Regions from separate parts of the Stenotrophomonas sp. YJH_SMC_40 genome, predicted to be linked through region 3. Evidence: predicted binding sites of a transcription regulator. Region 3 holds the regulator's gene; each other region holds the start of a gene.
The links. The regulator FliA, encoded in region 3, starts transcription of late flagellar genes. The targets are predictions, from matches to a motif close to TAAAGTTTNNCNNNCNNNGGCCGATAA.
Positions count from the first base shown of each region.

Region 1: a site for FliA is predicted at 1,837-1,863, ahead of AC5P6X_RS04280 (methyl-accepting chemotaxis protein). Genes of this name have one in related genera too.
Region 2: a site for FliA is predicted at 1,477-1,503, ahead of AC5P6X_RS05045 (GGDEF domain-containing protein). Genes of this name have one in related genera too.
Region 4: a site for FliA is predicted at 3,287-3,313, ahead of AC5P6X_RS14255 (GGDEF domain-containing protein). Genes of this name have one in related genera too.

Region 1 covers NZ_JCAFRX010000002.1:276,292-281,658, forward strand. Annotated here, with positions in the region: gene AC5P6X_RS04260 (MFS transporter) at 1-62, shown strand, start outside; gene AC5P6X_RS04265 (KGG domain-containing protein) at 73-378, opposite strand; partial or broken gene AC5P6X_RS04270 (S41 family peptidase) at 500-780, shown strand; gene AC5P6X_RS04275 (NAD-dependent epimerase/dehydratase family protein) at 879-1,772, shown strand; gene AC5P6X_RS04280 (methyl-accepting chemotaxis protein) at 1,982-4,513, shown strand; gene AC5P6X_RS04285 (DUF2628 domain-containing protein) at 4,591-4,977, opposite strand; gene AC5P6X_RS04290 (hypothetical protein) at 5,194-5,367, shown strand.
Region 2 covers NZ_JCAFRX010000002.1:442,291-447,657, reverse strand. Annotated here, with positions in the region: gene AC5P6X_RS05045 (GGDEF domain-containing protein) at 1-1,368, opposite strand, end outside; gene fghA (S-formylglutathione hydrolase) at 1,557-2,387, opposite strand; gene AC5P6X_RS05035 (YqcC family protein) at 2,451-2,810, opposite strand; gene AC5P6X_RS05030 (S-(hydroxymethyl)glutathione dehydrogenase/class III alcohol dehydrogenase) at 2,819-3,928, opposite strand; gene frmR (formaldehyde-responsive transcriptional repressor FrmR) at 3,987-4,262, opposite strand; gene AC5P6X_RS05020 (Imm70 family immunity protein) at 4,449-4,868, shown strand; gene AC5P6X_RS05015 (LysR family transcriptional regulator) at 4,879-5,367, opposite strand, start outside.
Region 3 covers NZ_JCAFRX010000014.1:9,552-14,918, reverse strand. Annotated here, with positions in the region: gene flhF (flagellar biosynthesis GTPase FlhF) at 1-1,350, shown strand, start outside; gene AC5P6X_RS20050 (MinD/ParA family ATP-binding protein) at 1,337-2,224, shown strand; gene AC5P6X_RS20045 (RNA polymerase sigma factor FliA) at 2,221-2,964, shown strand; gene cheY (chemotaxis response regulator CheY) at 3,022-3,414, shown strand; gene AC5P6X_RS20035 (protein phosphatase CheZ) at 3,414-4,019, shown strand; gene AC5P6X_RS20030 (chemotaxis protein CheA) at 4,022-5,367, shown strand, end outside.
Region 4 covers NZ_JCAFRX010000006.1:394,583-399,949, forward strand. Annotated here, with positions in the region: gene AC5P6X_RS14240 (ATP-binding protein) at 1-381, shown strand, start outside; gene AC5P6X_RS14245 (sulfite exporter TauE/SafE family protein) at 685-1,464, opposite strand; gene AC5P6X_RS14250 (YchJ family protein) at 1,567-1,959, shown strand; gene AC5P6X_RS14255 (GGDEF domain-containing protein) at 1,963-3,243, opposite strand; gene egtB (ergothioneine biosynthesis protein EgtB) at 3,394-4,665, shown strand; gene egtD (L-histidine N(alpha)-methyltransferase) at 4,662-5,367, shown strand, end outside.

The DNA.
Region 1 (5,367 bases), on a different contig from region 3:
TGGCGGGTGCGCTGGCCCTGCTTGCGGCGCTTGGGCTGCATCGGCAGCGTGCATCGGCTTGACGCGCAGCAATCAGCCCTGCTGGCGTTGCGGGTCCTCTGCCGTGCGTTCGATCGCCTGAGGCTGTTGTTGCTGCTGGCGCGCGTTGGCGTGGCGTGCGTGTCCACCTTCGCGTCCGATCGTGGCCATGTGCTGGCGGTCGCGGCTGATCGCTTCGCCGCCCTTGCGGCCTGCGACACGTGCTTCGGCCGGACTGAATTCGTGCGCATTGCCGGAGGCATGTGCCGCGCGCCCGCCCTTGGCGGCGATCGCGCGCTGTTTGTCCTGGTCCATCGAGGCGAAGCCCCGGTTGGAGCTGCGCGGGTTCTGCTCAGTCATGTGAAATCTCCTGCAGTGTGGACGCCGCCTTCGTGGGCGACGGCGTCCATGCTTGGCCATCGCACGCTAAGTCCAGGTCGCCATCTTCGCCCCGGTTTTCACGCGCCCTGCGCACGGGGATGATCACGCAGCCGGCCCGGCGGCCGCATTCGTCGCGTATTCACTGCCGGCCCTCGGATGCGCGGCAAGGCCGGCGGCCGCAGTGGCGGTGCCGCACATATGTTCGATGATCCTGTGCTGCTGCCCGATGGCTATCAGATAAACGTTCCGGACCGGCAACCGATCAGACTGCGCACCGGTGGAAACTGCGAACGGACCGGTGTCGCGCCCCACGCGGCAGGCGGCGACGATCCACTCTCCATCGCGCGTCAACTGCTGGCTCCGCCGAAGTCGTCAATATGAACGCACAGTTGCGTGGTCGTCCTATCGCAGATGTTCCGCTGCATGCCTAGAATCGAAGCATCCCGGTAGTTCCCGGGCGCTTCGAGTGAATGGACTCAATGAAGATTCTGTTGACCGGCAGTTCCGGGCGGATCGGGCGCGCGATCTTCGGCGCGCTGGCGGCTGCCCATGAAGTGGTGGGTCTGGACCGCAGTCCGTTTGCCACCACGCGCATCATTGCCGATGTCACCGATCATCAAGCCGTCGTGCGCGCGGTGCAGGGCGTCGACGCGGTCATCCATACCGCGGCCCTGCATGCGCCACACGTCGGCCTGGTACCGGACGCGGTGTTCCAGCAGATCAACGTGGACGCGACCGCGCACCTGCTGCAGGCGGCGCGCGAGGCAGGCGCACGGCGGTTCGTGTTGACCAGTACCACCGCGCTGTACGGCCACGCGGTGGTGGCAGGGGGATGCCGCTGGATCGATGAGGATACCGAGCCGCTGCCGCGAACGATCTACCACCGCAGCAAGCTGCAGGCCGAGGCCCTGGCTGAAGCTGCCGCCGCACCGGACTTCGGGGTGCGCGTGCTGCGGATGGGGCGCTGCTTCCCGGAACCGCCGGAACGGATGGCGATGTTCCGGTTGCATCGTGGGATCGACGCCCGTGACGTGGCCAGTGCCCATGCCGCGCTGCTGCTGGATGAGGGGCCGGCCTTCGCCCGCTACATCGCCTGCGCCGCAACCCCGTTCCGTCGCGAGGATTGCCTGGAACTGGCCACCCAGCCGCGCAATGTACTGGCCCGGCGCGTACCGCAGCTGCTGGCAGAGTTCGAGCGCCGCGGCTGGCCGTTGCCGCTGAGCGTCGACCGTGTCTACGACAGCGCCCGCATCCGCAGGGAGCTGGGGTGGCAGCCGCGTTTCGGGCCGGACGCCGTGCTGCAGCAGTACGCCGCAGGCAGCATCGAGGTGTTGCCACGCGCGGAGTGGATCAAGGATCGGGTGGCCGAATAGGGGACGCGGGGACGGATCCCTCCCCCGTCCCTGAGTGGATTCAGGAATGTGTAGGCCGGTCGCCTCAACCTCGTTGGCAGGCGGCCGCTAACCCGGTGCGCTTCCTGCGCCGGGCGGGTCCCGGCGGCCGGTGGCCTGCGCGACGGATCGCGCGCCTGCGCGGTGCCCTCCCGGTGCCGGTCGTCCTGAACTGCCTTGCGGACCCCTCCATGCCTTCTTCCCGTTCCGCCGCTGCCCGCCGCCCGGGCAGCATCGCCCACAAGCTGATGCTGGGCACCGCCGTCATCGCGCTGCTGTGCTTCGGCCTGACGGCGTTCCTGATCTATCGCCAGGCCAGTGCCAGCCTGATCGATGCCTCGCGCCAGACCATGACCAGCGAGGCCAACGCCGAAGCGCGCCAGGTCGCCGCCGACCTGGGCACGGCGTTCGCCAGCAACGATGCCATGGTCGAAGCCGTGCTCGCCCAGCGTGCGCGGGGCGACGTGCCCGATCGCGCCAGCCTGGCTGCCGTGCTGGGCGAGCAGCTGCGCACCCACCCGGAGTGGCTGGGCAAGAGCACCATGTGGGAGGCCGATGCCTTCGATGGCAAGGATGCCGAGTTCGCCAATACCGCGATGCACGATGCCAGCGGCCGCTACATGAGCTACTGGGCCTGGCATGACGGCAAGCCGCAGCAGTCGACCATGACCGACTACACCGAAGCCGCCGACGGCTCGGCCGACTGGTACGTGGTACCCAGCCGCGACAAGCTGCCCAAGGTCAGCGAGCCCTATGCCTACGACATCGCCGGCCAGCAGGTGCTGATGAGCACGTTGAGCTCGCCGATCGTCGAAAACGGTACCTTCCTCGGCGTGTTCACCGTCGACTTCTCGCTGGCGGCGCTGCAGAAGCACCTGGCGACGCTGACGCCGATGGGCGCAGGCCGCGTCGAGCTGCTTTCGCCCAACGGCGTGGTGCTGGCCTCGGCGAATGCCGCCGAGATCGGCAAGCCGCGCACCGACGCATTGACCCGCAGCATGCTGGCCGACATCGCCGCCGACCGCCGGTTCGAAGCCTTCACGCCCGATGCAGCCGGCAACGTGCGCGTCTACGTGCCGCTACGCGTGGGCAATGCCCCGCAGCGCTTCGCGCTGGGCGTGGTGATGCCGCACGCGGTGATCGTGGCCGAGGCGCGCCAGCTGCTGTGGTTGACGCTGCTGGTGGGCGTGGTGGCCGCGCTGACGCTGAGTGCCGGCGTCTATGTGCTGCTGCGCCGCCTGGCGATCCGCCCGTTGGCCGAAGCGGTGCGGGTGGCGGGTGACGTCGCCGCCGGCAAGCTCGACAGCACCTTGCCTGCGCGCAGCAACGATGAAGTGGGCCGCCTGCTGGACGCGATGCAGGGCATGCGCGGGCAGCTGCAGGCGGTGATGGCGGCGCAGGCGGAAATGGCGCGCCGCCACGATGCTGGCGAGCTGAGCTACCGCATGGACGCCACTGCCTTCCCCGGCGAGTACGGCCGCATGGTGGCCGACAGCAACCAGCTGGTGGCTTCCAGCAATGCGGTCACCCAGCGCCTGGTCGAGGTGATGCAGCGTTACGCGGTGGGTGACCTCAGCGTGGACATGGAAGCGCTGCCGGGCGAGAAGGCGGTGTTCACCGCAGCGATGGCCACCACCAAGAGCAACCTGGCCGCGATCAACGAGCAGATCCAGCAGCTGGCTGCCGCCGCGGCAGCCGGCGACTTCGCTGTACGCGGTGATGCCCAGCGCTTCGACCACGATTTCCGCCGCATGGTGGAGACCCTCAACATCATGATGCAGGTGAGCGATCACAACCTGGCTGAGCTTTCGACGCTGCTTCGCGCGATTGCCGCCGGCGACCTCAGCGCACGCATGCGCGGTGATTTCCATGGCGTGTTCGCGGTGATGCGCGACGATGCCAACAGCACCGTGCAGCAGTTGACCCAGATCGTCGGCCAGATCCAGCAGTCGGCCGCCAGCATCCGCCTGGCGGCGGGTGAGATCGCTGCGGGCAACAGCGATCTCTCGCGTCGTACCGAGCAGCAGGCCGCCAACCTGGAAGAAACCGCCGCCTCGATGGAGGAGCTGACCTCCACCGTGCGCCAGAACGCCGACCACGCGCTGCAGGCCAATACCCTGGCAGGATCCGCCGCTGACGTTGCCAGCGAGGGCGGGGAAGTGGTCAACCAGGTGGTGCAGACCATGGAGCAGATCGAGGCCTCCTCGCAGCGCATCGCCGAGATCATTTCGGTGATCGACGGCATCGCCTTCCAGACCAACATCCTGGCGTTGAATGCGGCGGTGGAAGCGGCGCGGGCCGGTGAGCAGGGCCGCGGCTTCGCGGTGGTCGCCAGCGAAGTGCGCGCGCTGGCGCAACGCTCGGCGGGCGCAGCGAAGGAGATCAAGGAACTGATCGACGCATCCGTGGCGCAGGTCGGTGCCGGTGCGCAGCTGGTGCACGGTGCGGGCCGTACCATGCAGGCCATCGTCGGCCAGGTGGGGCGCGTCAACGAGATCATGGCCGAGATCTCGGCTGCGTCGCGCGAACAGTCCGCCGGCATCGAGCAGGTCAACCAGACCGTGGTGCAGATGGATGAGACCACCCAGCAGAACGCCGCACTGGTGGAGGAAGCCAGCGCCGCGGCGCGGGCGATGGAGGAGCAGGCCGAGCAGCTGGCCGTGGCGGTCTCGCGCTTCCGCCTGCAGGCCGAACCGGAGGCCATGGCCCGCCGCGCGGCCTGATCCCGGAAACGAAGACGCCCGGCGGGGGCCGGGCGTCGGTTGCATCCTTGCCGCGCATCCTGCGCAGGTCTGATGGCTCAGAACATTCCTTCAAACGGGTTCCAGCTGGTACGGCCTTCCACCTTCTCCAGGTAGTAGCTGTAGTTGGTGCTGGAGGCGACCAGCAGGTTCATGGCGATGAACAGCATGCGCCCGACGACGTCCGGAAGGAACATGGAGACGATGGCCAGCACGATGTTGATGCCGATCACCACCAGTGCCTTGCGCCACATGCCAAGAATCAGCAGGTAGATGGCACCGAAGAACAACGCGAAGAAGTTCAGGTTGATCTTCAGGCGGTCACCAAAGGACAGCGCCTTCCAGGCCTGCTTGAAGCCGGGGTTCTTGGGGGCGCCGTGCTGGCGGAAGAAGTTGAAGCGGAACTGCCACTTCGGGCTGAACTGGGACAGGTCAGTGGTATTCATTGGGGGAGACATCCCTGTGAGAAAACGTTTTCATGATAGGGCAAGTCCTATTCAGGATCCAAGCGTCACCGTCAAAAATGTGACGCCTGCCTTGTTCCGGCTGCTGCGGCAGGGGCGCGCACCGTCACCCGCCCGCCTTGTTTTTAGGATAGGGTGCGCAGTTCCGCTGCCGCACCAGCTGAATCCGTGCGGCGGCGGGATGTCCATGGAGGTTGCATGACCACACCTGCTACACCGGAAAACGCACCGGGACCGGTGCTCCTGCCGACACCTGAAGTGGTGCAGGCACAACAGCTGCTCGCACGCCAGCAACTGGCGGTGGCGATGGACCGTGCACGCACGGCGGCTACGCAGAGCGCGGCGCCCGCCGCCGCATTGGAAAGCGAGTAA
Region 2 (5,367 bases), on a different contig from region 3:
CCGCTTGGCGGCATACAGGCCGGCATCGGCGTCTGCCAGCAACTGATCGGCACTGGCCAGAGCCGGCGGATGCAGGTAACCCACGCCGACGCTGATGCTGACCGGGCCCTCCGGCAATGGCAGCGCTTCGACCGCTTCGCGCAGCCGCTCGGCCAGCGCCAGCACGCCCGACAACGGGCTTCCGGGCACGATGACGGCGAACTCTTCACCGCCATAACGCGCAACGCTGTCACCACCGCGACCGGCTATGGCCTTCAGCACCCCGGCCACCGCCTGCAGGCAACGATCACCGGCCGGATGGCCGTGCTGGTCGTTGAAGGCCTTGAAGTGGTCGATATCCACCAGCAGCAGGCCCAGCTCGGTGCCGCTGCGCCGTGCGCGATTCCACTCGGACGTCAGCCGTGCGTCGAACTCGCGGCGGTTGGCCACGCCGGTCAGGCCATCCTGCCGCGCCAGTTGATCCAGTGCTGCCTGGCGTTCCAGAAGATCGGTCTGCAGCAGGACGCTGCGCAGGCCGAAGCCAAGGGTGGCTACGACGAAGCCGGCAACGGCCAACGGCCGCGCATGATCGACCACCAGCGTGCCGACCACCAGCAGCAGCAATGGCAGGATGATCGGACCGGCGGCCTGCACCGTCCTCGCCAGCCGCGGGTGTGCCGTGGTGCCTGTGTCCGGCCTCGTGTCCAGCGCCAGGCAGGCGATCAGCAGAAAAGGTACGTCGATCAGCAGATCGTTGAACGCACCGAATGCATCATCGGAGGTGTAGTGGTTGATGTAGTAGGCCACCAGCAGATAGGCCAGTGCGTACAGCGCCAGTGCGCGGAAGAACCTGCGCCGTTCGGGCACGTCGCCGGCCAGCCATCGCACCACGGCGAACGCGGCGATACACAGGTTCTGGATATCGAACATGCGTTGCATGTTGGACAATGCGTGGTCGTCGATGTCCACGCGGGCGGCGAACGACTGCGCATGCACGAAGAACAGCACGCCAAGCAGCGCCGCCATCGCCGCGTCGATCAGGCTGATGCTCAGGCGCTCGCGGCGTGCCCGGGCCAGGATGAACACCAGGGGCACGCCATACAGCACGTACAGGAACATGCTTGCGCGCGGGGTGAAATCGGCACGCCCGGCGCCCAGCGCGTCGATCATGTTGAACGCCATGCCGCCGGCCCACAGCAGCAGTGCCAATGCCGTGGCGCGCCACCCCAGTGCCGCGCGGTCGCGGCGGGCCCGCCACAGGCAGGCGGCCGCCGCCAGCAACGGGGCGCCGGTCAGGAAAACGAAGGAGCCGACCCCGGCGGGGCCAGGCCACAGGGCCAGCACCAGGCCATGGCACAGCACATACAGCAGCGCCAGCACTACCGGCATGCATCCCCCCGATCCGCAAGGCCGTCTACGCGCACGATAGCGCGCCGGCACGCCACAGCGGCGTGATCCACTGCGGCAAAACGACACTCCGAGTGCACCGCGATGGTAGTGCCGGCCGCTGGCCGGCAAACCCAATGAATCACAGGGCTGCAGGTTGCCGGCCAGCGGCCGGCGCTACCGGAAAGCCCTCAGCCCTGCAGGGCGCGGGCGTGGTGGGCGATGTGCTCGCCGATGAAGCTGGCGATGAAGTAGTAGCTGTGGTCGTAGCCGGGCTGCAGGCGCAGGGTCAGCGGATGGCCGGCGGCATCGCAGGCCTGCTGCAGGCGCTGCGGCTGCAGCTGGGTCTGCAGGAACTCGTCCGCCTCGCCCTGGTCGACCAGCAGCGGCAGGCGCTCGTCAGCCATAGCGATCAGCTCGCAGGCATCCCATTGCGCCCAGTCGGCCGGGTTGTCGCCCAGATAGGCATGGAAGGCCTTCTGCCCCCACGGCACGTGGCTGGGCGCGACGATCGGCGAAAACGCCGACACGCTGCGATAGCGCCCGGGGTTGCGCAGCGCGATCACCAGCGCGCCATGGCCGCCCATCGAATGGCCACTGATCGCGCGCGCGTCGGTCACCGCGAAGTTCGCCTCGATCAGCGCCGGCAGCTCCTGCGCCACGTAGTCATGCATGCGGTAGTGCTTCGCCCACGGTGCGCGGGTGGCATTGAGGTAGAACCCTGCCCCCTTGCCCAGGTCGTAGCCCTCGGCATCGGCCACGTCATCACCGCGCGGGCTGGTGTCGGGCGCGACGATGATCACACCGTGCTCGGCCACATAACGCTGCGCGCCGGCCTTGGTGATGAAATTCTGCTCGGTGCAGGTCAGGCCGCTCAGCCAGTACAGCACCGGCAGCTTCTGTGTTTCCGCCTGCGGTGGCAGGTACACGGCGAACTGCATGTCGCAGCCCAGCGTGGTCGAATGATGGCGGTAGACGTCCTGCCAGCCGCCAAAACAGGCGCGGTGTTCAATGCGTTCCATGGTGCTCTCCTGCGCGGCGCGTCAGCGCACGCGTGCTTCCGGTAGATGCCGACCTTGGTCGGCTTATCCACGCCCGGCGTGGATGCCTTGGTTGATCCGTTCATCCAGCTGTGCCAGCAGGCGCAGCAACGATTCGACGCCAGGCTGGCCGTCAAGGTTGCGATACACCGCCACCGCCACGTCGCTGCGCGGTGGCCACTGGCCGTCGGCGCGGGCCTCGTAGAGGCGCGGCAGGAATACCTGCGCAAGCCACTGCTCGAACGGCATGCCATCGTCACTGCCGAAGGCCGAAGTCACCGCACGCGGTGGTCCCACCTCGCCGTCGACCCAGCCCAGCGCACGCAACGCCTGCTCGATCGGCGCCACCAGGGCCGCGCGCGGGTCTTCCGCACGCGGCCGGCGCAGGGCATCGAACCAGCCCATGACGCGGCTCAGTAGTGGACCACCGAACGGATCGACTTGCCTTCATGCATCAGGTCGAAGGCGTCGTTGATCTTGTCCAGGTCCATGGTGTGGGTGACGAACGGGGCCAGTTCGATATCGCCCTTCATCGCATCCTCGACCATGCCCGGCAGCTGGCTGCGGCCCTTCACGCCGCCGAAGGCGGTGCCCATCCACTTGCGCCCGGTCACCAGCTGGAACGGACGGGTGGAGATCTCCTGGCCCGAACCGGCCACGCCGATCACCACGCTCTGGCCCCAGCCACGGTGCGCGCATTCCAGCGCCGCGCGCATCACGTTGACGTTGCCGATGCACTCGAAGCTGTGGTCCACGCCCCAGGTGGTCATTTCAACGATGACCTGCTGGATCGGCTTGTCGAAATCCTTCGGATTGATGCAGTCGGTGGCACCGAATTCGCGCGCCAGCTCGAACTTGGACGGGTTGGTGTCCACCGCGATGATGCGGCCGGCCTTGGCCTGGCGCGCACCCTGGATCACCGCCAGGCCGATGCCACCGAGGCCGAACACGGCCACGCTGTCGCCTTCCTGCACCTTGGCGGTGTTGTGTACCGCGCCGATGCCGGTGGTGACGCCACAGCCGAGCAGGCAGACGTGCTCCGGGTTGGCGTCCGGGTTGATCTTCGCCAGCGAGACCTCGGCAACGACGGTGTACTCGCTGAAGGTCGAGCAGCCCATGTAGTGGTACAGCGGCTCACCGTTGTAGCTGAAGCGGCTGGTGCCATCGGGCATCACACCCTTGCCCTGGGTGGCGCGCACGGCCACGCACAGGTTGGTCTTGCCGCTCTTGCAGAACAGGCACTCGCCGCACTCGGCGGTGTACAGCGGAATCACGTGGTCGCCGGGCTTGACGCTGGTCACGCCCTCGCCGACCTCGACCACGATGCCGGCGCCTTCATGGCCCAGCACCACCGGGAACAGGCCTTCCGGGTCATCGCCGGACAGGGTGAACGCATCGGTGTGGCAGACACCGGTGTGGGTGATCTTGACCAGCACTTCGCCTGCCTTCGGCGGGGCGACGTCGATCTCGACGATCTGCAGCGGCTGGCCGGGACCAAAGGCGACGGCGGCACGGGACTTCATGGTGGTTTCTCCAAAGACAGGCAATGACAGGATGGGCGGCGCCATGTTGCGCCATCGTTTATTTCAGGTACGAGCGGATCAACGCGCTCATGTCGCGCACGCGTTCGGCGCGTTGTTCATCGGAGGCCGCAGGCTGGCCGAACTCCTCGCGCAGATGGGCCTCCATCACCTCGGACATCAGGCCGTTGACCGCGCCACGGATGGCGGCGATCTGCTGCAGCACCGGCCCGCAGTCAGCGCCGGCTTCCAGCGCGCGGTCCAGCGCATCGCACTGGCCGCGGATGCGGCGCACGCGGGCCAGGACCTTTTTCTTCTCTTCGGGGGAGTGCGGCATGGCGGGCCACCTCGGAACTATACTGGGGGATAGTATACACGCGTGTTGGCAAAGTGACGGAAATGGCATCTCCCGCCTCCGCAATAGTGCCGTTGGATCCATTCATATCAATCACTTACAGCAATTGCGCTTCTCCCGTAAACGCATCGGGCATGCTGTGGGATCGGCAGAATCAGGAACCAGGCAATGGGTGTTGGCATCCAACTCGGGCGCATCACCGATGAGATCGGTAGTGGTGCGTTTCTCTATGCCTTCTTCTCGACCATATCCGGCAACCTGGAGCCGAATGGCTGGGCAAGTCGATTCCCTATCCTCTTGAATCAGCTATACGCCGGCAGACTGCAGCAATCAGATGCTGCCGCCGCGCTGGCCGAACTACATGGGGTCCGCCGAGAGCTGGCCGAGCTTGCGCCAGCCCGTGTCATATGGTCGTTCGAGGATCGAACCCAGCGTCCACCGTGGGGAGACGATATCGCTGGCGATATCGACAGCCTGGCGACCTACTTCGTCACCTCACATGGGCGCGATCTGATCGCGCTTCTGGCCGAGGTGTTTGAAGCACTTCAGGAAGGCGAAGACACGTCCGCCCGGATCGTCAGCTACTGAAGCCCTACGCTCAGTCAAACAATCCCTCACCCGCCAACCGGGTCAGTTCATCCACCACGTAGCGCACCTTGGGCCGCAGGTGGCGCGTCGGTGGCCACAGCGCGTGGATATCGATGTGCCGTTGCATGTGCGCATCCAGCACCGACCGCAACACGCCGGAATCCAGGTGGCGGCGTACCAGTGAAACCGGCATCTGGCAGATACCAAGCCCGGCGATGGCCGCCTCGATCACCGCGTCGCCGTCATTGAGTTGATAGGGCGCATTCGGGATGAATGTCCCTTCGTCCTCCTCGCTACCGATCCGCCACCACACCGGTTGCCCGTGGCGGAAGCCAACAATGCTGCGGTGCCGCGCCAGTTCCTCCACCGTGCGCGGCACGCCGTGCGCCTGCAGGTACTCCGGCGATGCGCAGGTGACCAGTCGCTGGCGCCCCAGCCGCCGCGCCACCAGATGCTCGGCCTGGTGCAGCCCGCCGAAGCGGATCAGCAGGTCGATGCC
Region 3 (5,367 bases):
GCGCCGGAACCGGTCGCCGCCACCACCTCGGCCGTGGCCGCCCTCGCCCGTGCGGCCGTTGGGGCCACCGGCCGTACCCTGGACAGCGCCGACGAGATCGTGCCGACCCGTGGCAGCACTGGCTTCGCCGCCACCCTGGCGCGCGCCGCCGTCAACGAACCGGCGCTGCCCGAACAGAGCTTCGCCCCGTTCGCCGAGGCCATCGTTGCACCGGCCGCCACCGTGCCGGCCAACCGCGCCCGCTTCCAGATCGACCCGCCGCGCGACATGCATCACGAAAGCGTGGCCCCGGCCGTGCAGCCGCCGCCGCTGCCGACCGCTGCCGTGACCGAAGCGCAGCCCGGGATCGCCGCCAGCGAACCGGCAGCGGCCGAAGCCGCCGGCGAAGCCAGCCCGGCCCCCATGCTGGCCCCGGCACCGACGCTGACCGTGGTTGCCCAGGACGACGCCGAGATCCGCCAGCTGCGCCAGGAAGTGGCCGGCATGCGCCAGGTGATCGAGCGCGAGATGAACCGCTTCACCGACGAGCGCCTGCGTGGCAGCCCGGTGCGCGCCACCGCGCTGGACCTGATGGACGAGTACGGTTTCGACGCCGGGCTGGCCCGCGACGTGGCCATGCAGATCCCGCTGGAGACCGAAGCCCATCGTGGCCGCGGCCTGATGCTGGGGCTGATCTCGCGCAAGCTGCCGATCGCTCCGGTCGACCCGCTGGAAGAAGGCGGCGTGATCGCCCTGGTCGGCCCGACCGGCGCCGGCAAGACCACCACCATCGCCAAGCTGGCCTCGCGCTTCGCCGAGAAGCATGCGCCGCGCGACGTGGCCCTGGTCACCACCGACACCACCCGCATCGGCGCCCGCGAGCAGCTGTACGGCTACGGCCGCCAGCTCGGCATCGCGGTGCACGAGGCCAACAGCGGCACCGACCTGGACCAGCTGCTGGAGCGCCTGAAGGACTACAAGCTGGTGCTGATCGACACCGCCGGCCTGGGCCCGCGCGACCGCGCGCTGGCCGCGCAGCTGCAGTGGCTGCGCGCCGCCCGCCAGGTACGCACCCTGCTGGTGCTGCCGGCCAACACCAGCTTCGGCGACATGGACGAGGTGGTCCGCCGCTTCGGCGCCGCCAACCTGCAGGGCCTGGTGCTGAGCAAGCTGGACGAGACCGGCCGCTTCGGCAACGCCCTGTCAGTGGCCGTGGACCACGCCCTGCCGATCACCTGGGTGACCGATGGCCAGGACGTTCCGGAGGACCTGCACCGGGCCAGTGCGGCCAATCTCGTACTTCGCCTTGAAGATTTGCGCCGCGCGGCCGATATGCCCTGCAACCCGGAGTTGAACCATGCCGTCGCGTGAGTACGCCAAGCTGACCAAGACCTTCCCGCTGTCGGCCACCCGCAGCGAGCCGCTCGGCCCTGTGCGCACCATTGCCGTCACTGGCGGCAAGGGCGGCGTGGGCAAGACGAATGTGTCCGCCAACCTGGCGGTGGCACTGGCCGGCATGGGCAAGCGCACGCTGCTGCTGGACGCCGACCTGGGCCTGGCCAACATCGACGTGATCCTGGGGCTGAACCCGACCTTCACGCTGGCCGACCTGGTCGCCGGCCGCTGCTCGCTGGACGACGTCATCGTCGAAGGCCCGAACGGCGTGCTGGTGGTGCCGGCCGCGTCCGGCCGCCGGCACATGGCCGAGCTGGCCCCGGCCGAGCACGTCGGCCTGGTCAACGTGTTCTCCGAGCTGGAACGCGAACTGGACATCATGGTGGTGGACACCGCCGCCGGCATCACCGACGGCGTGCTGACCTTCTGCCAGGCCGCGCAGGACACCGTGGTGGTGGTCTGTGACGAGCCGGCCTCGATCACCGACGCCTACGCGCTGATCAAGGTGCTGTCGCGCGAACGCGGCGTGGACCGCATCCAGGTAGTGGCCAACATGGTGCGCGACCCCAACGAGGGCCGCGTGCTGTACGAAAAGCTGACCCGCGTCTGCGAGAAGTTCCTCGCCGATGTCTCGCTGAACTACCTGGGCTGCGTGCCGCAGGACGACTGGCTGCGCCTGTCGGTGCAGCGCCAGCAGCCGGTGGTGAAGGCCTACCCGTCCAGCCCGGCCGCGCTGGCGATCACCGAGATCGCGCGTCGCACCGCACGCTGGCAGGCGCCGACCGAACCGCGTGGCGGCGTCGAGTTCTTCCTCGAGCGCATCCTCAAGCAGCGCGGGGTGGCCGCATGAAAGGCGCAGCCCAGTACAGGGAAGTCCAGCGCTCGGCGGCCAACGAGGTCATCGCCCAGCATTCGGACCTGGTGCGGCGCATCGCCCACCACCTGGCCGCGCGGTTGCCGGCCAGCGTTGAAGTGGACGACCTGATCCAGGCCGGCATGATGGGCCTGATCGAAGCGTCGCGCAGCTACGACGCCGACCAGGGCGCCTCGTTCGAGACCTATGCCTCGATCCGCATCCGCGGTTCGATGATCGACGAGATCCGCCGTGGCGACTGGGTGCCGCGCTCGGTGCACCGCCGTGCCCGCGATGCCGCCGCCACCATCCGCCGCCTAGAACAGAGCAGCGGCCGCGCCGCCAGCGCCACCGAGGTGGCCGCCGCGATGGAGATGCCGCTGCCCGAATACCTGCGGTTGATGGAGGACGCCGCACGTGGCCAGGTGCTGAGCCTGGAGTCGCGCATCGAGGACCAGGGCGAGCTGGACACCGTCGCCCAGGGCGGCCCGACCCCGCAGCAGGTGCTGGAGCGTGGTGAATTCGGCCGTGAGCTGGGCAAGGCCATCGGCCACCTGCCCGAGCGCGAACAGCTGGTGCTCTCGCTCTACTACGAGCAGGAACTGAACCTGAAGGAGATCGGCGCGGTGCTCGGCGTGAGCGAGTCGCGGGTCTGCCAGATCCACGGCCAGGCGGTGCTGCGCCTGCGTGGCCGGCTCAAGATTTTCGAGGCGGCGGACGCCGGCCTGGAAGAATGAACATGCCCGAGGCGGCTGCCCCCGGCCGCCCGGAATGAACAACAAAGGAACTCTGCTTTGAACAAGAACATGCGCATCCTGATCGTCGATGACTTCTCGACCATGCGTCGGATCGTCAAGAACCTGCTGGGCGATCTGGGCTTCACCAATACCGCCGAAGCCGAGGACGGGCATGCCGCGCTGTCGCTGCTGCAGAGCCAGCCGTTCGATTTCGTGGTCACCGACTGGAACATGCCGGTGATGACCGGCATCGAGCTGCTGAAGGCGATCCGTGCCGATGCCAAGCTGAAGACCCTGCCAGTGCTGATGGTCACCGCCGAAGCCAAGCGCGAACAGATCATCGAAGCCGCCCAGAACGGCGTGAACGGCTACATCATCAAGCCGTTCACTGCGCAGACGCTGGAAGAGAAGCTCGGCAAGATCTTCGAACGCCTGGCGGCCAGCGCCTGATGGATACCACGGTCGACAAGAGCGCCCTCGCCCTGCGCCTGCAGGAAGCCCTGGACGCACTCGAGTCCGGTGACGAGGCCGCCTGGCGGCAGCGCATCGACGGACTGGTCGCGCTGCGTACGCAGCCGATGATGAGCGGCCTCTCGCGGCTGGCCCGCGAGCTGGGGCAGGCACTGGGTGAGCTGCCGACCGTGCCCAGCGAGGCCGGTGAGCTGGACGACGCCTGCGCACGCCTGGACCACGTGGTGGCCATGACCGAACAGGCCACGCACCGCACCCTGGACCTGGCCGAGGAATGCCGCAGCCTGACCGAACAGTTGCGTGCTGAAGGCCTGCAGCCGGGCCAGGACGCGCAGCTCGAGCGCATCCGCCACAACCTGACCGAGATCGCCCTGACCCAGAGCTACCAGGACCTGACCGGGCAGATCATCCGTCGCGTGGTCGGCATCGTCCGCCGCGTGCACGAGGGCTTCGGCGCACTCGGCCTGCCGCCGGAACAGCATCGCACCGACCCGGAACTGGCCGGGCCGGCACTGAAGGGACTGGACCGCCACGCGGTCTCGCAGAACGACGCCGACGACCTGTTGTCGGATCTGGGGCTGTAAGCATGAGCGCGGTATCCGACGACATCACTGCCGATTTCATCATCGAGGCACAGGAAATCCTGGATCGCCTGGGCGAACAGCTGGTGTCGCTGGAGCAGGCACCGCAGGACACCGAGCAGCTCAACGCGGTGTTCCGTGGATACCACACGCTCAAGGGCGGTGCCGGCTTCCTTGGCGTCACCGCGATGGTCGAACTGTGCCACGCCGCTGAAGAGGCCCTGGGCATCGCGCGTGCCGGGCAGGCGGTGCTGCAGGCCCACCACTTCGACGCCGCCCAGCAATCGCTGGACTACCTGCAGTCGATGCTGGACGCCGTGTCCTCCGGCACCGAGCCAGGCTATGCGCCGCCGGACCTGATCGCGCAGTTCGACATGAACGGTGGCACTGCCGCGCCGGTCGCTGCGGCCGCGCCTGCGGCAGCCGGCAGCGACCTGATCACCGACGACGAATTCGAGGCCCTGCTCGACCAGCTGCATGGCGGCAACGCACCGACCGCGGTCGCGCCGCCCAGGAAGGCCGACGACGGCCTGATCAGCGAAGACGAGTTCGAAGCGCTGCTGGACCAGCTGCACGGCGGCGCTGCGCCAGGCGCGAAGCCTGCTGCCACCGTCGCGGCGGCACCTGCCGCTGCACCGCGCCCGGCGCCCGTACCGGCGCCCGCCGCCAAGCCGGCGGCCAAGCCGATGGCCGAGGCCGAGCACACCGTGCGCGTGGACACCAAGCGCCTGGATGCGATCGTCAACCTGATCGGCGAACTGGTGCTTTCCCGCAACCGCCTGAAGACCCTGCGTGCACGCCTGCGCGACGAGGAGCTGGACCGCGCCGTATCGACGCTGGACATCGCCACTGCCCGCCTGCAGTCGGCGGTGATGCGTACCCGCATGCAGCCGGTGGGCAAGGTGTTCTCGCGCTTCCCCAAGGTCGCCCGCGACGTCGCCCGCTCGCTGAAGAAGGAAGTGGACCTGGAGCTGGTCGGCGCCGAAACCGAACTCGACCGCAACCTGGTCGAAGCACTGGCCGATCCGCTGGTGCACCTGGTCCGCAACGCCATCGACCATGGCGTGGAAATGCCCGACCTGCGCGAAGCACAAGGCAAGCCGCGGATGGGCCATGTACGCCTGTCGGCGCAGCAGGAAGGCGACTACGTCAGCATCGAGGTGCAGGACGATGGCGCCGGCATCGACCCGGAGAAGCTGCGCGCGAAGGCGCGTGAGAAAGGCCTGATCGATCCGGAAGCCGCCGCCCGCCTGAGCAGCGAGGAATGCCTGCACCTGGTGTTCCTGCCCGGCTTCTCGACCAAGCAGCAGGTCACCGACATCTCCGGCCGTGGCGTCGGCATGGACGTGGT
Region 4 (5,367 bases), on a different contig from region 3:
GGCAAGTCCGGTGGCCAGCGCCAGAAACTGGCTACCACCTGCCTGGCCGCGGCACTGCGCTACCAGCTCGGCGGTGCCGACAGCCAGCTGCCCAGCTACGCCGCAGTGGTGCTCGACGAAGCCTTCGACAAGGCCGACAACGAGTTCACCGCGCTGGCGATGAACATCTTCGACAACTTCGGCTTCCAGATGGTGGTTGCCACCCCGCTGAAGTCGGTGATGACACTGGAACCGTTCATCGGCGGCGCCTGCTTCGTCGAAATCAGCGGCCGCCACGACTCCGGCGTGCTGCTGATCGAGTATGACGAGGAAGGCAAGCGCCTGAAGCTGCCCGAGCGCAGCCGCCAGCAGGCCAACGAACCGGAAGAAGCCGACGCCTGACCTGGCCGATTGAAGGGGAATGCCGGCCAGCGGCCGGCACTACATGGGCGGGGTTCATGACCCGATCGGATGGGGATGCCGGCCAGCGGCCGGCACTACCCATGGGCGGGGTTCATGACCCGATCGGATGGGGAATGCCGGCCAGCGGCCGGCACTATCGGATGGGGAATGCCGGCCAGCGGCCGGCACTATCCATGGGCGGGGTTCATGACCTGATCGGATGGGGATGCCGGCCAGCGGCCGGCACTACCCATGGGCGGGGTTCATGACCCGGTAGTGCCGGCCGCTGGCCGGCAACCGCGTTCACGCAGCGCGGAACGTATCCCACGCCATCCGCGCGATCAGCACCACCACCAGCCCCACGAACAGCTTGCGGATGAACGGCGTGCCGCCCTTCAGCGCCAGGCGCGTGCCCACCACCGAACCGATGATGTTGGCCGCCGCCATCGGCAGCGCGAACAGCCACAGGATGTTGCCGGTCGGCACGAAGAACGAGATCGCCGCCACATTCGTCGCCAGGTTCACCACCTTCGACGCCGCCGAGGCGCGCAGGAAATCCAGCCCGAAGAAGCGCACGAACAGGAAGATCAGGAAGCTGCCGGTGCCCGGCCCGAAGAAGCCGTCGTAGAAGCCGATCGCCGCACCGATCGCCAGCGCGATCACCAGTTCGCGGCGACCGATCTCCTGCGGACGGTGCAACGCGCCGAAGTCCTTCTTCCACAGCGTGTAGGCCAGCATCGCGACCAGCAGCACCAGCACCAGTGGGCGCACCGCGTCCTTGGGCAGCAGGCTTACCGCGGTGGCGCCGGCGAAGGAGAAGATGAAGGCCGTGCCGGCCGCGAACAACACCGGCTTCCACGGGAATCGCACGTTGCGCGCATAGCGCCAGGCGGCCGCACCGGTACCGAACATCGAACTGAACTTGTTGGTACCAAACAGCATCGCCGGCGTCTGCTGCGGCAGCACCGTGAACAGGCCAGGCAGCTGCACCAGCCCACCACCACCGACGGCGGCATCGACCAGCCCGGCGATGAAGGCGATGACCACCAGCCACCACAACTCAGGGGGAACCAGTTCCAGCACGGCGATCAATCGATATGGGGGCGCGACAGCATACGCCTGTCCTGCACTGGTTGACCGGTGCCCCGCGTGGATCCATCCGCACAACCCGGCGACAATGTCCGCATGAGCCGAAAACCCACCGATCCCTGCCCCTGCGGCCTTCCCGCCGAGTACGCCGCCTGCTGTGGCCGTTTCCATGCCGGTGAGGCCGCCCCCGATGCCGAGCGCCTGATGCGATCACGTTACAGCGCCTATGTGCGGGGGCTGGCGGACTATCTGCGCCAGAGCTGGCATCCGGATACCCGTCCGGCCGAGTTGTCGCTGGATGATGCGCCCGGCCAGCGTACGCATTGGCTGGGCCTGACCGTGCACGAGCACACCGTCACCGGCGCCGACAGCGCCGAGGTGCGCTTCACCGCCCGCTACCGCGTGGGCGGCGGCAGCGCGGTGAAGATGGCCGAGCACAGCCGCTTCCTGCGCGTCGACGGCCGCTGGTACTACCTCGACGCGGTGTGAGCCTCAGCCGCCGCGTGCCGCCAGCACGCGCTGGCCGGCATGCGCGCGGACCTGGTTACGGCCACCGTCCTTGGCTGCGTACAGCGCCTGGTCGGCGGCCTTGATCACTGCCGCTGGCCGCTCATCCACGCGGCTGTCTGCCAGCCCGATGCTCACCGTCACCTGCACTGTCTGCCCGCTTCCGCCGCGTCCGCGCTGCCGGCGCCCCGTTTCATCGTCGCGGCTGCGTGTGCTCCGGTCGCGCAGCTGCATGCGGGTGTCCTCGATGGTCTGCCGCAGCGCCTCGACTGCATCCACGCAGGCCGCTGCGGGACGATCCAGGAACACCACCGCGAACTCCTCGCCGCCATAGCGGAACGCCCGGCCACCATCGCCCACCCGGCCCAGGCGCGAGGCCACCAGGCGCAGCACATCGTCGCCGGTGTCGTGGCCGTGGGTGTCGTTGAACGACTTGAAGTGGTCCACGTCCACCATCGCGATGCTGTAGGTGCCGCGCGCCCGCTGCAGGGTCTCATTGAAGGCGCGGCGCCCCGGCAGGCCGGTCAGCTCATCGCGGAAGGCCATATGGAAGGACTCCTGCAGCATCGCGCCCAGCATCAGCAGCAGGGAGGCACTGGCCAGTGCCGGTAGCAGCACCGGCTGCAGGAACACCCGTGGCAGCATCCACCACAGGCACAGCAGGGCCAGCAGCATCGCCGTGTGCAATGGGCGCGGATGCCGCCAGGCCTGCCAGCCCAGCGCGGCGGTTGCCAGCAGGAACAGCAGCGCTGGCAGCTGTGCCAGCGCGTTCCAGTCGGCCGGAATCCAGCTCCAGTGGCGGTTGGACAGCAGATCGTGCATGCCGCGCGGCTGCTGCGTGGCCAGCAGCAGGAAGATCAGCAGTGCCGTGCCGCTGGCGACGGAGCGCAACAGCAGGTCGTGGCGGCGCCGCCCGCGCTCGGGCCACAATGCCAGGCCCGCGAACAGCAAGGGCAACCAGGCCGAAATGGCATGGAAGCGCAGCGGTGTCAGCGCCGTGACATGGCCGCTGTGCAGGTAGCCGCCCACGTCCTGGTGCAGCAGCGCGAACATGACCGCCACCACCAGCAGCAGGCAGAGCGTACGCACCTGGTGGTAGAGCAGGGCAAGGCCGGCGCCGAGGCAGGCCAGCAGCCAGGGCAGGATGCGTTGGGCCGGACTGGCAACGTCTTCGTTGCCCAGTGCTGCCCACAGCACCACGGCAACCAGCACGGCGGGCAGCACGAACAGGTAATGCGCAGGCTGGCGGAGCGGATGCAGGGGCAAGCAGGAATTCCAGCGCGGTGACGACGCGGCCGCAGCATTGCCGTTAGCGGCGTTCGCACCGGCTTCTTGAATGCGGGATGGTCACGCATGTGAACGCGTTGACGTCGAACGATGACATCGCACTCACCCTGTTGCGCAGATGCTGCCCGGATGGACAGCGTAGCCACCGCCGTCGCTGCCCCGCAGCGCGATCTCGCCCGCCAGTACGCATGTGTGCGGAACCGCAGCATGCACCTGGCAGCCCCCCTCAGCGCCGAAGATGCCATGCTGCAGAGCATGGCCGATGCCAGCCCGAGCAAATGGCACCTGGCCCACACCACCTGGTTCTTCGAACGCTTCGTGCTGGCCGGCTTCCCACCTGCACCGGCGCATGACCCTGCCTGGGACTACCTGTTCAACAGCTACTACAAGAGCCTCGGCCCGGCGCATGCCCGGCCGCAGCGTGGGCTGCTGTCGCGGCCATCGCTGCAGCAGGTGCGCGACTACCGTCAGCAGGTCGATGCACAGGTGCAATCGCGGCTGGCGGCAGGCGACCTTGATGAGCAGGCACTGCAGCACCTGCAGTTGGGCCTGCAGCACGAACAGCAGCACCAGGAACTGCTGCTCACCGACATCAAGCACGCGTTCTGGTGCAATCCGTTGCAGCCGGCCTACCGCGAGGACCTGCAGCCTGCAACCAGCGCTGCCAGTGCGCAGGGCTGGATCGAGTCACCCGAGCGCATCGTCACCATCGGCGCCGCAGCCTGGCCGCAGCACACTGCCTTCGCCTACGACAACGAATCGCCGGCGCATCGCGTGCTGCTCCCCGCGCACGCACTGGCCGAGCGTCCCGTCAGCAATGCCGAGTACAGCGCCTTCATCGACGCCGGCGGCTACCGCGAACCGCGCTGGTGGCTCAGCGAAGGCTGGGCGCTGCGCGAAGCCGAGGGCTGGCAGCACCCGCTGTACTGGGATGACGCCCTGCAGCGCGAGTACACCCTGGGCGGTTGGCGCGAACTGGATCCGCATGCGCCGGTCTGCCACCTCAGCTACTACGAGGCCGATGCCTGCGCCCGCTGGGCCGGTGCGCGCCTGCCCAGCGAGTTCGAGTGGGAGGCTGCCGCCGCAACGCTGCCGCCTCGCGGTCATTTTGCCGATGACGATCGGCTGCACCCGCAGGCTGCAGGGGGCAGTGGACTGCGTCAGCTGTTCGGCGATGTATGGGAATGGACCCACAGTGCGTATGGCGCCTACCCGGGCTTCCGCCCTTTCGCCGGCAACCTCGGTGAATACAACGGCAAGTTCATGTGCGGGCAATGGGTGCTGCGCGGTGGCAGCTGCGCCACGCCGCGTGGCCACGTGCGTGCCAGCTACCGCAACTTCTTCATGCCCCCGGCGCGTTGGCAGTTCTCCGGGCTGCGCCTGGCCAGGGACCTCGCATGAGTACGGTGCACGACGCACTGCAGGCGCTGACCGATCTCACCCCCAGCCGCCAGCAGATCCTCACCGACGTGGTGGCCGGGTTGTCGCGCACGCCGCGCCAGCTGCCGTCCAAGTACTTCTACGATGCGCGCGGCTCGCGCCTGTTCGAGCAGATCACGCAGACCGCCGAGTACTACCCCACGCGCACCGAGCTGGCCCTGCTTTCACGGGTACTGCCGGACATCGCCCGAAGCGTCGGGCCGCACCTGCACGTGGTGGAACTGGGCAGCGGCAGTGGCCGCAAGACCGCGTTGCTGCTGGCCGCCCTGCACGACCCGGTGGCCTACACGCCCATTGAAATCTCGCGTGCCGCGCTGCTGTCCAGCATCGACCACCTGGCCCCGGCGCTGCCCGAGGTGGAGATGCTGCCGGTCTGTGCCGACTTTACCCGTCCCGTCGCCGTACCCATGCCCGAACGCGAACCCGCGCGACGGCTGCTGTTCTTCCCCGGTTCCACGCTGGGCAACTTTGAAGGCGAAGACGCGGTCGCGCTGCTGCGCGCGATGCGCCAGACCATGGGGCGTGATGGCCTGGCCCTGGTCGGCATCGACCTGCACAAGGACCCGGCGCTGATCGAGGCGGCCTACAACGATGCGCAGGGCGTCACCGCCGCATTCACCCTCAACCTGCTGGCCCGCCTCAACCGCGAGGTCGGCAGCGACT